Regions from separate parts of the Actinoallomurus acanthiterrae genome, predicted to be linked through region 2. Evidence: riboswitches for the same ligand, from Rfam matches in the RefSeq annotation. Region 2 holds a riboswitch; the other holds the start of a gene.
What was found. Region 2 has a riboswitch for glycine ahead of gcvP (aminomethyl-transferring glycine dehydrogenase). Riboswitches for the same ligand answer to the same signal wherever they lie in the genome.
Positions count from the first base shown of each region.

Region 1: another riboswitch for glycine. It lies ahead of gcvT (glycine cleavage system aminomethyltransferase GcvT); the one in region 2 lies ahead of gcvP (aminomethyl-transferring glycine dehydrogenase).

Region 1 is NZ_BAAHCO010000001.1:2,328,884-2,336,088, reverse strand. It holds gene ACYVF7_RS11530 (hypothetical protein) at 1-12, opposite strand, end outside; gene ACYVF7_RS11525 (M50 family metallopeptidase) at 96-1,394, opposite strand; gene ACYVF7_RS11520 (alginate lyase family protein) at 1,734-2,954, opposite strand; gene ACYVF7_RS11515 (glycoside hydrolase family 6 protein) at 3,147-4,163, opposite strand; glycine riboswitch at 4,390-4,487, shown strand; gene gcvT (glycine cleavage system aminomethyltransferase GcvT) at 4,653-5,759, shown strand; gene gcvH (glycine cleavage system protein GcvH) at 5,756-6,142, shown strand; gene ACYVF7_RS11500 (serine hydroxymethyltransferase) at 6,139-7,205, shown strand, end outside.
Region 2 is NZ_BAAHCO010000001.1:5,613,172-5,620,376, reverse strand. It holds gene gcvP (aminomethyl-transferring glycine dehydrogenase) at 1-2,673, opposite strand, end outside; glycine riboswitch at 2,834-2,930, opposite strand; gene ACYVF7_RS26600 (SCO6745 family protein) at 3,045-3,932, shown strand; gene ACYVF7_RS26595 (ABC transporter permease) at 4,080-4,934, opposite strand; gene ACYVF7_RS26590 (ATP-binding cassette domain-containing protein) at 4,931-5,890, opposite strand; gene ACYVF7_RS26585 (TetR/AcrR family transcriptional regulator) at 6,011-6,751, shown strand; gene ACYVF7_RS26580 (flippase-like domain-containing protein) at 6,837-7,205, shown strand, end outside.

The sequences.
Region 1 (7,205 bases), 3.3 Mb from region 2:
CCCCGACGTCATACATCCCCATCATGACCCATTCCGGTCGGCCATAACGCTTGACGTCGGGGGGACGGCCCGGCTCGAGAGGCTATGGGCCGACGTCAGCCGTTGAGGCGCACCGGATTCACGAGATCGGCGTAGATCAGCAGAGCGCCCATCGTGATGATCACCACAGCCATGGCGTACGTCAGCGGGAGGGCCTTGGCGACGTCCACGTGGCCGGGGTCGGGCCGGCGGGCGATCCGGGCGATGCCCTTCTTCAGCGCCTCCCACAGCGCGCCCGCGATGTGCCCGCCGTCCAGCGGCAGCAGCGGCACCAGGTTGAACATGCCCACCGCGAAGTTCACCGTGCCGAGCATCATGAGGAAGAACGCGAGCTTGTCCAGCCCCGGCTCCTTCGACGCGGCGATCTCCCCGCCGATCCGGCTGGCCCCGACGACGCCGATGGGGCCGTTCGGGTCGCGTTTCTTGTCGCTGAAGGCGGCGTTCCAGACGCCGACCATCTTCTTCGGCATGTTGATCAGCGAGCCGACGGTGCGCTTCGTCAGGTCGGTCATCGTGCTGACGACCACGCCCGGGCCCTGGCGTTCGCGGGCGCTCGTCGGGCTGATCCCGAGGAACCCGACGGTCTCGGTCTTGTCCGGGTCGGTCAGCGACTGCATCTGGTTCGTGGTGACGGGAACGCTCAGCGGGACGTCCTGGCCGCCCCGCTGGACCACGACCGGCACCGTACGGCCGCCGGACGCCCGGATCAGGCCCTGCAGCTGCTGGTACGAGTGGATCTTGCGGCCTTCGTAGGAGACGATCCGGTCGCCGGCCTGCAGTCCCGCCTTGACGGCCGGGGTCACCGGGTCGCTCGCCTGGCACTCGCGGCCCGCCTGCGCGGCCGGGATCGTGCACTTCGACACCGACGCGATCACCGGCTGCAGCGTCGACACGCCGATCCCCATGACGACGACGCTGATGAACACGAACGCCAGCACCAGGTTCATGAACGGCCCGGCGAACATGATGATGACCTTCTGCCACCACTTCTTGCGGTAGAAGACGCGGTCCTCGTCACCCGGCCCGACCTCTTCCAGGGCGGCGCCGCGCGCCGACTCGATGAGCCCCTGGAACGGCCCGGTGGACGACTGGCGGACGGTGCCCGGCTCGTCGCCCTTCCGCGGCGGCAGCATCCCGATCATGCGGATGTATCCGCCCAGCGGGATCCACTTGACGCCGTACTCGGTCTCGCCCTTGCGCCGGGACCACAGGGTGGGCCCGAAGCCGACCATGAACTGCGGGACGCGGACGCCGAAGAGCTTCGCGAAGGACATGTGGCCCAGCTCGTGCAAGGCGATCGAGGCGAGCAGCCCGAGGAAGAAGACGACGATGCCCACCACGAAAAGCACGCTCATTGCCCGCCCACGCTCCTCACCCGTCCTGCCGCCGGCGTCCGCCGGACACCGCGCCGCCTGACCGCTCCGCTCGCCGTGCCGCGCACGCTCACCGGTAGGCCTCCGAGATCTCGACCCGGTCAAGCGTATGCCGAAAATCAGCGCTCCATGGCCGCGAGCGCTCCAGCGGGCCGTCTCCGATCGGCCCGGCGATCCTTACCTCTGCGGTCGCCGGCCGTTCCTCGGCGACCACGCCGCCCACCCGGCGGGCGGAACCCGTCGGCGAGACGCCGGGCCGCACCCGGACATTCCGGGCGAGCCAACCGGCTCGCCCGGATTCCGTACGGCCGGGGCCGTTGGTCAGGGGGCTCCGGCGTGGGTGAGGGTCTCCCAGGCGAGGAAGTAGCTCGCGCCGGCGGGCCGGTCCTTGGCGACCAGCTTCGCCGTCTGGGGCAGGGAGACCTTCAGCCGGCCGTGGTACTCGTTGTAGCCGACCTCGAGCACCGGCCCGAGCCCGCGCTTCAGGGTGCCCTTGCAGAGCCACGACGGCGCCTTGGCGCCCAGTTCGTAGGTGGCGTGGAACTCCAGCGCCTTCGTCAGCCGTGCGCGGCCCTCGCCGTACAGGTCCACGCCCTGCAGCCTGGCGGTCTCGGCGACGTGCAGTGCCGCGTCGATGGCCCAGCCGGTGTGGCCGAAGTCGCGGCAGGTCTCCTGGGCCAGCCCGTCGACGAACGTGCTCTGTCCCTGCCAGTACTTGATGATCTCGGCCTTGGTGTTGATCTGGCCGCCCGGCGGCGGCTTCGGCAGGGCGCCGTCGGACTTCAGATAGAAGTAGGCGGGCAGGCGCTTCCGCCACAGGGCGACGGCCTTGTCGAACGACGCGTGGTCGTCGAGGAACACCGCGATCCCGATCGCGGCGTCCGTCATGATCAGTTCCCAGTTGCCGTTGGTGCCGTTCGGCCTGCCCTTGATCACGGTGGGCAGGTAGACGGTGCGCAGCATCGTCGCGAAGCGCTTCTCCTGCGCCCACGTGCCCGTGTAGGTGTGCTTGATCAGCTCGCCGGCGCGCGCGAAGGACGCGCCGGACCAGCCGGTCTGCAGCGGGGCGTTGTGGTTCGTGTGCTCCTTGATGACGGCCGACCAGGCGTCCATGATCTGGATCGCCTTCTTGGCGTACCGGTCGTCGCGGGAGATGTACCAGATCAGCGCGTCGGTGTAGGCGGCGAGGGCGTCCTCGCGTTCGTCGGAGCAGCCGTGGTTCGGGTTGGACCCCGAGCCGCACTCGACGTTGGCGCGCGGCTTCGGCGTCCGGGACAGCGACCCGTACGCGCTCGCGCGCATGGTGTCGTACGCCTTCGTCCACGGCTGGGCGCCGGCCTTGACCTTCGCCCGGGCGAAGTCGAGCTGGGAACGCCCGACCAGGACGCCCGGGTGCTGGAAGGCGGCCTGGGTGTTCGCGACCGGTACGGCGCCGGTCCGTGCCGACGGTGTGCCGCGGGAGGTCAGCACGGTGAGGGCCGCGACCGCCAGCGTGATCGCCACGCCGGTCAGGAGCCAGGCCCGGGTGCGCGTGCGCGCCATGAGATTCCTCTCGGGGGGCTAAAGGATCTTGGGGTGCGGGCCATGCAACCGGCGTGGTGGACCACCGTCAATCGGATCGCGGAAAAAAGGTTAATAAACCTCCCTATCAATACGATTCGTAATCAGGCGCCTCCGACGCGTCGGCGGAGCGGCGGAACGCCCTGTTCCGCCGCTCCGCCGAGGGCCGGGTCGTCAGGACCCGTTGATCAGGTGCATGGCGAGGTCGGGGCTGAACTGGCCGGCCGGGATGCCCTCGCCGAGCCCGCAGGATCCGTCGGAGTCGCCGGGGTCCTTCACCCACAGCAGCATCTCGGCCCCGCCGCCGACCTGGGGCGTGACGCCGAGCTTGCGGCCGGCCGGGTTGCACCACTCCCCGTTCTTCGAGCCGTTGCCGTTACGGCTGGTGTCGACGATGAACGGGACCTTGCTCGACAGCGAGGCGTTCACCGCCGCGCCGTAGGACGCCGACTCGTCGGTGGTGTAGTAGTTCGAGACGTTGACGGCGAAGCCCCGGACGTTGTGCACGCCGGCGGACTCCAGCCGCTGGGCCATGGTGGCCGGGGCGATCCACTTGGCGTTGCCGGCGTCGAGGTACGCCCAGGTGTTCGGCGCCTTGGCCTTGAACTGCTCGGTGGCGAACTTCAGCAGGTTCAGGCGGAACTCCCGGTCCGAGTCGGCCGGCAGGCAGTCGAGCTGGGCGAGGGCGTCCGGTTCGATGACCACGACGGCGGGCCGTGTTCCGATCGCGCCGGCGAAGGCCGAGATCCACCCCTCGTACTTGTCCTTGTCCGAACCGCCCTTGGACTCGCCCGAGCAGTCCCGGCCCGGGATGTTGTACGCCACGAGGACGGGCAGCTTGTCGGCGGCGTCGGCGGCGCCGACATAGTTCGAGACCGCCGTCCCGATGTCGCTGATCCAGTCGCCGAACCAGCCCGCCGTCGGCTTGTCGGCGATCGCCGACTTGATCTGCGCGGCGCGCGCGTCGCCGGGGTTGTCCCGTACCCACTTGGCGGAGTTGGAGTCCGGGTCGACGTAGAAGCCGCTGGTCATGTCGATCGGGCTGCCGGCCGCGGCGGCGGGCGCCGCGGCGCGGGCCGCGACGGTGCCCGCCGGCTGACCGGGCGAGCAGGCCCCGGTCAGGCCGATGACGGCCGCGGCGCCGAGCGCGGCCAAGCCGGTGATCCGCCGAGAGGTCCTTGAGTGGGCCATGGAGCTCCTCACGCTCGATGCGATGGTGAAAGCCGTTGCCCCCGCCGTCGCGCCCTCCCCCGCCGGCGCTAGATGATCAACGTAATTCGCGATCTTCAGAGCCTGCCCGGGGTTCCACGGGAATTGAGCCGGAAGTCCCGGTCCGCCGCCCGGTGGGCTCGCGGTACGCGACCTGCGGCGGCACCGTTTCCCGGACGCTCCCGCACTGCTAGCCTGGCCATGCCGTTGATCCCGCACGGGAGAGCGACCTCGCCGCCAGCGAGGTACGCCGAAGGAGCAACTCCTCCCCGGAACCTCTCAGGCCACAGGAACCGTGCGGACCAGGCGACCTCTGGAAAGCGGAGCGACGCTCCCGCCGAAGGTGCAAGCCCCCGATCGGGGGTGAAGCTCTCAGGCACCGATGACAGAGGGGGAGGGCACCGCGACCGCATTTCGCGCGCCAATGGGAGGATGGGATCCCGGCCGCCCGCGTGATAGGAGCCTGCCCCGATGTCCACGCCGGACGCCAAGAGAACACCGTTGCACGAGGTCCACGCCGAGCTCGGAGCCACGATCACCGAGTTCGCCGGCTATCTCATGCCGCTGCGCTACGGGAGCGAGACCACCGAGCACCAGGCCGTCCGCACCAGTGCGGGGCTCTTCGACCTGTCCCACATGGGAGAGATCTTCGTCACCGGCCCGCAGGCCGGGGCCGCCCTCGACCACGCGCTGATCGGGCACCTGTCCGTGCTCGCCGTCGGCCGGGCGCGCTACACGATGATCGTCGATCCGGCCGGGGGCGTCCTCGACGATCTGATCGTCTACCGGCTCGCCGCGGAGACCTACATGGTGGTCGCGAACGCCGCCAACGCCGCGACCGTCCGAGCCGAGCTCACCAAGCGGGCGAGCGGGTTCGAGAAGGCCACCGTCGACGACCGCTCCGACGCGTACGCGCTCATCGCCGTGCAGGGCCCGAAGGCCCAGGCCATCCTGGAGAAGCTCACCGACGCCGCGCTCGCCGACCTGAAGTACTACGCGATCCTGCCGGGGAAGGTCGCCGGGATCGACGCGCTGATCGGCCGCACGGGGTACACCGGCGAGGACGGCTTCGAGCTGTTCGTCTCGGCGGGTGACGCCGTGGCCGTCTGGCGCGCCGTCACGGAGGCCGGCGGCGACGACCTGCGGCCCGCCGGGCTGTCCGCGCGCGACACCCTGCGGCTGGAGGCGGGCATGCCGCTGTACGGCAACGAGCTGACCGCCGAGACCACGCCGTACGACGCCGGACTCGGCCGTACCGTCAAGCTGGAGAAGCCCGGGGGCTTCGTCGGGCGCGCCGCGCTGGCCGCGCGCGCCGACACCCCGCCCGCGCGCACCCTCGTCGGGCTCGTCGCACGGGGGCGCCGGGTGCCGCGCCATGGGTACGACATCGTGACGCCGGACGGCACGCCCTGCGGTGTGGTGACCAGTGGTGCGCCGTCCCCGACACTGGGCAAACCCATCGCCATGGCCTACATCGACGCGGACCACGCCGAGGACACCGACCTCGCCGTGGACATCCGCGGTAAACACGAGCCGGTCGACAAGGTAGCGCTGCCGTTCTACAGGAGGACTTCGTGAGCACTGTTCCCGAGACGCTTTCCTACACCCAGGAACACGAGTGGATCACCGCGCCGTCCGACGGTGTGGTGACCGTCGGCATCACGGCGTACGCCGCCGACGCGCTCGGTGACATCGTCTATGTGTCGCTGCCGCAGGAGGGCGCCTCCGTCGAGGCGGGAGAGCCGTGCGGCGAGGCCGAGTCGACCAAGTCGGTGAGCGACATCTATGCGCCCGTCACCGGCGAGGTCGTCGCGGTCAACACCGCCCTTGACGAGGACCCGGCCGTGATCAACTCCGACCCGTACGGCGAGGGATGGCTGTTCCGGGTGCGCACCGGTGACGACCCGGCCGACCTGCTCGACGCGCAGGCCTACGCGAAGCTCATCGAGGAGGCGTCATGAGCCTTGCCAACCTGCCCCTTTCCGAGCTCGATCCGGAGGTCGCGTCCGCGATCACGGACGAGCTGCGCCGCCAGCAGTCCACGCTGGAGATGATCGCCTCGGAGAACTTCGCGCCGATCGGCGTCCTCGAGGCGCAGGGCTCGGTGATGACCAACAAGTACGCGGAGGGGTACCCGGGCCGCCGCTACTACGGCGGATGCGAGTACGTCGACGTCACCGAACAGCTGGCGATCGACAGGGCCAAGGAGCTGTTCGGCGCGGAGCACGCCAACGTGCAGCCGCATTCGGGCGCACAGGCCAACATCGCGGTCTACTTCGCGCTGCTGGAGCCGGGCGACACGATCCTCGGCCTGGACCTCGCGCACGGCGGGCACCTCACCCACGGCATGCGGATCAACTACTCCGGCAAGATGTTCAACGTCGCGGCGTACCACGTGGGTCCCGACGGCCTCGTGGACATGGACGAGGTCGCCCGGCTGGCCCACGAGCACCGGCCGAAGCTGATCGTCGCCGGCTGGTCCGCGTACCCGCGGCAGCTCGACTTCGCCGCGTTCCGGCGGGTCGCCGACGAGTCCGGGGCGCTGCTCATGGTCGACATGGCCCACTTCGCGGGCCTGGTCGCGGCGGGGCTGCACCCGTCCCCGGTGCCGTACGCCGACGTCGTGACCACGACGACGCACAAGACGCTCTGCGGTCCGCGCGGCGGCCTCATCCTCTGCCGCGAGGAGTACGCCAAGAAGATCAACTCGGCGGTGTTCCCCGGCACGCAGGGCGGCCCGCTCGAGCACGTCATCGCCGCCAAGGCCGTCGCGCTGAAGATCGCCGCGTCCGAGGAGTTCGCCGAGCGGCAGGCCCGGACGATCGACGGCGCCAGGATCCTCGCCGATCGGCTGCTCCGCGAGGACGCCGCCAAGGCCGGCGTCAAGGTGCTGACCGGTGGCACGGACGTGCACCTCGTCCTGGTCGACCTGGTCGACTCCGAGATCACCGGACGGGACGCCGAGGACCGCCTGCACGCCATCGGCATCACGGTCAACCGCAACGCCGTGCCGAACGACCCGCG
Region 2 (7,205 bases):
CAGCGACGCGGCGGTGTGCGGGGCGTTCTTCAGCGGGTTGTCGTCGGCGTCGTACTCCCCTGCCGCCACCCGCTCGATCTCCTGGCGGATCTGGATCATCGCGTCGCAGAAGCGGTCGAGCTCGGCGAGGTCCTCGCTCTCGGTGGGCTCGATCATCAGCGTGCCCGCGACCGGGAAGGCCAGGGTCGGCGCGTGCAGGCCGTAGTCGATGAGCCGCTTGGCGACGTCCTCCGCCGTGATCTTCGTGTCCTTGGCGATCCTGCGGAGGTCGATGATGCACTCGTGCGCGACCAGGCCGCCCCGGCCGGTGTAGAGCACCGGGTAGTGGTCGGACAGGCGCTTGGCGACGTAGTTGGCGGCCAGCACCGCCGTCTCCGTCGCCGCGCGCAGCCCGTCGGCGCCCATCATCGCGATGTAGGTCCAGGAGATCGGCAGGATGCCCGCCGAGCCCCACGGCGCGGCGGAGATCGGGCCGCTGCCCGTCTCCGGGCCCGCCTCCGGGCGCAGCGGGTGGTTGGGCAGGAACGGCACCAGGTGCTCGCGCACCCCCACCGGGCCGACGCCGGGACCGCCGCCGCCGTGCGGGATGCAGAAGGTCTTGTGCAGGTTCAGGTGTGAGACGTCCGAGCCGAACTCCCCGAGCCGGGCAAGGCCGACCAGGGCGTTGAGGTTGGCGCCGTCGACGTACACCTGCCCGCCGGCGTCGTGCACGCTCTTGCAGACGTCGGTGATGGTCTCCTCGTAGATACCGTGCGTCGAGGGGTACGTGATCATGATCGCGGCGAGCTGGTCGCGGTGCTTGTCGATCTTGGCGTGCAGGTCGTCGAGGTCGATGTCGCCGTGGTCGGTGCTCTTGACCACGACCACGCGCATCCCGGCCATGACCGCGCTGGCGGCGTTGGTGCCGTGCGCCGAGGACGGGATGAGGCAGACGTTCCGGTGGCCCTCGCCGCGGGCGGCGTGGTAGCCGTGCACGGCGAGCAGGCCGGCCAGCTCGCCCTGGGAGCCGGCGTTCGGCTGCACCGAGACCTTGGCGTACCCGGTGATCTCCGCGAGCCAGGTCTCCAGCTCCTCGATCAGCCGGACGTATCCGCGCGCCTGCTCCAGCGGCGCGAACGGGTGGATCTGCGCGAACTCCGGCCAGGTGATGGGCTCCATCTCGGTGGTCGCGTTGAGCTTCATCGTGCACGAGCCCAGCGGGATCATCGAGCGGTCCAGCGCGATGTCCTTGTCCTGCAGGCGGCGCAGGTACCGCAGCATCGCCGTCTCCGAGCGGTGCGCGTGGAAGACCGGGTGCGTCAGGTAGCCGCTCTCCCGGCGGACGGCCGGCGGCAGCGCGGCCCCCGCGTGGACGGACAGGGCCTCGTTGTCGGCCAGGCCGAACGCCCGCCACACCGCGGTGACGTGCTCGTCCGTCGTGGTCTCGTCGCAGGCGATCCCCACGTGGTCGGCGTCGACGAGCCGCAGGTTGATCCCGAGCTCGCGCGCCCGCCGTACGACCTCCTCGGCGCGGCCGGGGACGCGGGCGAGAACGGTGTCGAAGAAGGTCTCGTGGACGATCTCGGCGCCGACCGCGGCGAGGCCGCCCGCGATGCGCACGGCCTGCTCGTGGACCCGCTCGGCGATGCCCCGGAGCCCCTCCGGGCCGTGGTAGACGGCGTACATGCTCGCCATCACGGCCAGCAGCACCTGAGCGGTGCAGATGTTGCTCGTGGCCTTCTCGCGGCGGATGTGCTGCTCGCGCGTCTGCAGCGCCAGGCGGTAGGCCGGGTCGCCGTCCACGTCGACGGACACGCCGACGAGGCGGCCGGGCATCTGCCGCTGCAGGCCCTCGCGCACGGCCATGTCGCCGGCGTGCGGGCCGCCGAAGCCGTACGGCACGCCGAACCGCTGCGACGTCCCGACCGCGATGTCGGCGCCGAACTCCCCCGGCGGCGTGAGCAGCGTCAGGGCCAGCAGGTCGGCTGACACGACGACCTGCGCGCCGCGCTCGTGGGCGCCATCCGTCACGGCCGACAGGTCCCGCACGGCACCGCTCGCACCGGGGTACTGCAGCAGGACGCCGAAGAACTCACCGTCCGGCAGGCCCCCGGACAGGTCGGCGACGACGACGTCGATGCCGAGCGGCAGCGCCCGCGTGCGGATGACCTCGATCGTCTGCGGCAGCGCGTCGGCGTCGATCAGGAAGGTGTCCCCGGCCTTTGAAGCCCGGTGCGCGAGGGTCATCGCCTCGGCTGCCGCGGTGCCCTCGTCGAGCAGGGAGGCGTTCGCGACCGGCAGGCCCGTCAGGTCGCTCACGACGGTCTGGAAGTTCAGCAGCGCCTCGAGACGGCCCTGGGAGATCTCCGGCTGGTACGGCGTGTAGGCGGTGTACCAGCCAGGGTTCTCCAGGACGTTCCGGAGGATCACCCCGGGCGTGACCGTGCCGTGGTAGCCCAGACCGATCATCGAGGTGAGGACCTGGTTCTCCGAGGCCAGCTCACGCAGCCGGGCCAGCGCCCGCACCTCGGTGAGCGCCGGAGGCAGATCCAGTGGGCGGTCGGTGCGGATCACCGTGGGCACGGCGGCGTCGACGAGGGCCTGGACGGTCGGAAAGCCGACGGCCTTGGCCATCTCGGCGCGGTCGCCGCGCGACGGCCCGATGTGCCGATCGGCGAAGGGGACCTCGGTCATTGGGGAGCCTCCTGGTGCGATGGATGCGCAACCACCACCGGGCAGGCCGGTGGCCGGTCTCCCCCTCTGTCAGTGAACCTGAGAGCTTCACCGCGCCGGAGCGCGGCTTGCACCTTCGGTGAGGTCTGGCGTGGATCGCCGGCCTGCTTTCCAGAGGTGCCTAACTCGTACGGTCCTTTTGCCTGAGAGGTTCCGGGGAGGGTTGCTCCTTCGGCGCCCCGCACCACACTGTGCGAAGTCTCTCCCGTACGAGGTCGACGGCGGTTCCACCCTACCGGAGGCTTCGCCCCTCGCCACGGTCCCGGCTCCCCGAAGATCAGTACGTCGCCCCGTGCGACGATGGGCGGCCCGGCGGCGACGAGGAGGGGCCGATGGACGAGACCTGGCGGCTGATCGAGTGTTGTCACGCGTTCGTCTACTTCGCGCCCGAAGCCAAGGCGGCGTACGCCGACGCGGGCCTCAAGGGCTTCTGGATGGGCTACTTCGCCTCCCGGTCGGCGGCCCTGGGCGCGCCCTCCCCCGAGGTGGTCACGGCCGCGTTCTACAACTTCGCGCCGCGCATGGTCGCCCGCGCGATCCCCGACGCCTGGCGCTACTCCTCGCCCGAGACCGTCCTGGCCGCCCGGACGGCCGTCGTGGACCGGTCCCTGCGCCGCCTGCTCGGCGACCTGGTGGACTCGGCCGACGTCGCGGAGGCCGCGGCCCTGGCGGGGCAGGCGGCGGAGGCGGCGCCGGCCCCGGGCCGCGTCCTGTTCGCCGCGCACGCCGCTCTGCCCCGGCCGGCCGAGCCGCACCTGGCGCTGTGGCACGCCGTCACCGCGCTCCGGGAGTTCCGCGGGGACGGGCACGTCGCCGCCCTGCTCACCGGCGGGCTCGACGGCTGCGAGGCGAACGTCGTCGCGGGCGCCCTCGGCCTCACCCCGCCCGAGCAGCGCGAGTTCCGGGGCTGGACCGAACAGGAGTGGACGGCCGCAGGCGACCGGCTGCGGGACCGGGGCCTCCTCGACGCGGACGGCGCCCTCACCACCGAGGGCCGCGCGGACCGGCGCGCGATCGAGGACACCACCGACCGGCTCGCCCGCCCGCCGCTGGACGCCCTCGGCCGGGACGGCGCGGCCCGGCTGGCCGGCCTCCTCCGCCCGCTCGCGCGGCGGCTCGTCGAGGCCGGCGCCGTGCCCTTCCCGAACGCGATGGCCATGCTCCGGTCCGGCCACGGTGCCGACGACCAGGGCGCAGGCACGGGCCCGGCACCGTCCTGACCTCGGCCGGCCCGGGGCAGGGCGGCCGCGACCAGTCCGCGGCGGAGCGGCCGGGGCGGGACGGCCGTGGCCGGTCCGGGGCGGAGCGACCGCGACCAGTCCGGGGCAGGGCGACCGCGGCCGGTCCAGTCCGGGGCGGGGCGGCCGTCAGCGGTTCACCGTGCGGTACCGGTGTACCGCCGCCGGGACGAAGACGAGCAGTAGAACGGCCGACCACAGCAGGCTCGCGGCCACCGGGTGTCGGAGCGGCCACACGAGGTGAGCGTTCCCGACCACGCCGGGGCTGCCGAACAGATCACGGCACGCCGCGACGATCGCGCTGACCGGGTTCCAGTCGGCGATGGCGCGCAGCCACGCCGGCATTCCCGCGGTCGGCACGAACGAGTTGGACACCATCGTGATCGGGAAGATCAGCGGGACGAGCTTGTCCAGCGTCTCCTCCTTGAGCAGCAGTCCGAGCAGCACACCTCCCCAGCTGATCGCGTAACGCATGAGGACCAGGAGGGCGAAGGCGGTCAGGGTCCGGACCGGCCCCTCGTGCGGGCGCCAGCCGACGGCGAAACCGCAGGCGACCATGACCACCATGCCGAGGGCTCCGGTGATAATGTCCGCGCCCGTCTGCCCGAACGGCACCGCCGACCGCGCCACCGGCATGGACCGGAACCGGTCCATGACACCGCGGCCGACGTCCTGGGCGACCACCATCGAGGTGGCCAGCACGCCCGTGAACGCGGTCATGCCGAACAGGCCGGGCATGAGGTACTCGCGGTAGTTCCCCCCGCCCGGGACCGGGATGGCGCTGCCGAAGACATAGCCGAACATCACCACCATGACCGCCGGGAACACCAGCTCACCGACCAGCTCTCCGGGCTGCGCCTTCAGGTGGCCGAGATTCCGCCGCACGATCGTCCGCCCGTCGGCGAGCGCCCACCGGAGCCGCCCGATGGCCGACGCGGGCCGCGTCGGCAGCCGCAGGACGCTCACGCCGTCTCCCCCGCTCACGCCGCCACCTCCTCGACCTTGGTAGCGCCGGTGAGACGGAGGAACACCTCGTCGAGCGTCGGGCGGCGCATGGCGACGTCCTCGGCCGCGACGCCGGCCCGGTCCAGTTCGAGCACCATGTCGGTGAAGGACACCGAGCCCTTGACGGGGACCCCGACTCTCCGGTTGGCGTGGTCGACCTCGGGCTCGGCGCCGGCGGTCCTCCTCAGCACCGCCGCGGCCGCCTCCAGTGTCGCCGCGTCCCGGACGACGACGTCGACCCGGGTGCCGATCGTGGCCTTCAGCTCGTCGGGCGTGCCGAAGGCGATCGCCTGTCCCTGGTCGATCACCGCGATCCGGTCGGCGAGCTGGTCGGCCTCGTCGAGGTACTGCGTCGTGAGCACGACCGTCGTCCCGCTCGCCACGAGCTCGCGGACGGTGTCCCAGATCTCGCCGCGGCTGCGCGGATCCAGGCCGGTGGTCGGCTCGTCGAGGAACAGCACCGGCGGGGCGATGATCAGGCTGGCGATCAGGTCGATGCGGCGCCGCATGCCGCCGGAGTAGGTCTGCACGATCCGGTCGGCGGCGCTTGCCAGGCCGAACCTCTCAAGGAGCTCGTCCGCCCTGGCACGGGCGACGCGCTCGGGCAGGTGATAGAGACGGCCGAACATCCGCAGGTTGTCGCGGCCGCTGAGCTTGTCGTCCATCGAGGCGTGCTGGCCGGCCAGGCCGATACGGAAGCGCACCTCGTCGGCGTCGCGGACGACGTCGTATCCGGCCACCCTGGCCTGCCCCGCGTCGGGGAGGGCGAGGGTGGTCAGCACGCGCACCGCGGTGCTCTTGCCCGCGCCGTTCGGCCCGAGGAGCCCGCAGACGGTGCCGCGGGCCACCTCCAGGTCGAGCCCTCGCAGGGCCTCGGTCCGGCCGAACCGCTTGCGCAGCCCCTCGGCCCAGACCGCGATCTCTGAATCGCTCATCGTCACCCCGTTCTAAAACAGCGTACGTCGTACACTTCGTGTGTACATCGTACGCACCTCTGCGTACGCCGTACAAGTGCTGATACGATGTACGCACATTGACCTGCGGGAAGGGGCCCGATGGCGGCGGAGGACGGCGACGGCACGGCGCCGGAAGCGCGCGTGACCATCTGGGAGCGCCTCGAACGCCCCGCACGCGGTCCCCGGCCCGCGCTGACCCACGACCAGATCGCGCGCGCCGGGGTGGAGATCGCCGACGAGCAGGGGCTCGACGCGGTCTCGATGCGGCGGCTGGCCGAGCGCCTGGGCGTCGCGACCATGGCGCTGTACCGGTACGTCGCGAGCAAGGACGACGTGATCGAGCTGATGATCGACGCGGTGGCCGCCGAGATCGAGATCCCCCGGGACAGCGGCTGGCGGGAGCTCGCACGAGGCTTCGCCGGCCAGCTCCGCGCCGTCGGCCTGCGGCACCACTGGCTGAACGCGGCGCTCGCGCGCTCGCCCCATGTGCTCACGCCGAATCTGGTCGAGCGCGTCGAGGAGATGCTCCGTTCACTCGACGGGCTCGGCCTGGACGTCGACGCGATGATGGCCGTGTTCGGTACCGTCAACTCCTTCGTACGCGGCGCGACGGCCGGCGAGGTGATCCAGCGGGAGGCCGTACGAGAGGGAGGCTGGGCGTCAGAGGAGGAGGCGCGGATGGCCTACCTGCCGTACGTCCAGTGGTTGATCGGCACCGGCCGCTATCCGACGCTCACCCGCTACATCGTCGAGGGCTCCAACGAGGACGACGCGCAGTGGCAGTTCGAATTCGGCCTGGAATGCGTCCTGGACGGCATCGCCGCCCGGCTCGGGATCTGATCCACGTTCCCGCCGGGACGTCGATCGGGCGACACAACGGACACCACCCGCACGTTCCCGGCGATGGGCTGGGAGGATTCACTGCGTGTCCGTGAACGAATCCCCCGGCCGGCGCCCCGGCCCCGACCGCGCCGTTCAGGGAAACCCTCCCCCGCCGCCCACCACCGAAACGGCCGCGGAACCACCTCGGGACCGCCCCGCCTCCGGGACCCCGGCGGAAATCCCGGCTGCCCGGCCCACCACGGAAGCCCCGGACACGGAGCCGACCGCGGAAAGCCCGGGCTCCCGGCCGGCCGCAGACGCCCCGGCCGAACAGCAGGCCACAGGAAACCCAGCAGACGAGCCGACCTCGGAGAACCCAGCCGCCCAGCCGGCCACAGACGCCCCGACTGAGGAAGCCTCTGCGGGGGACCCGGCCGACGGGCGGGCCTCGGCCGTCCCGACCGATGGGCGG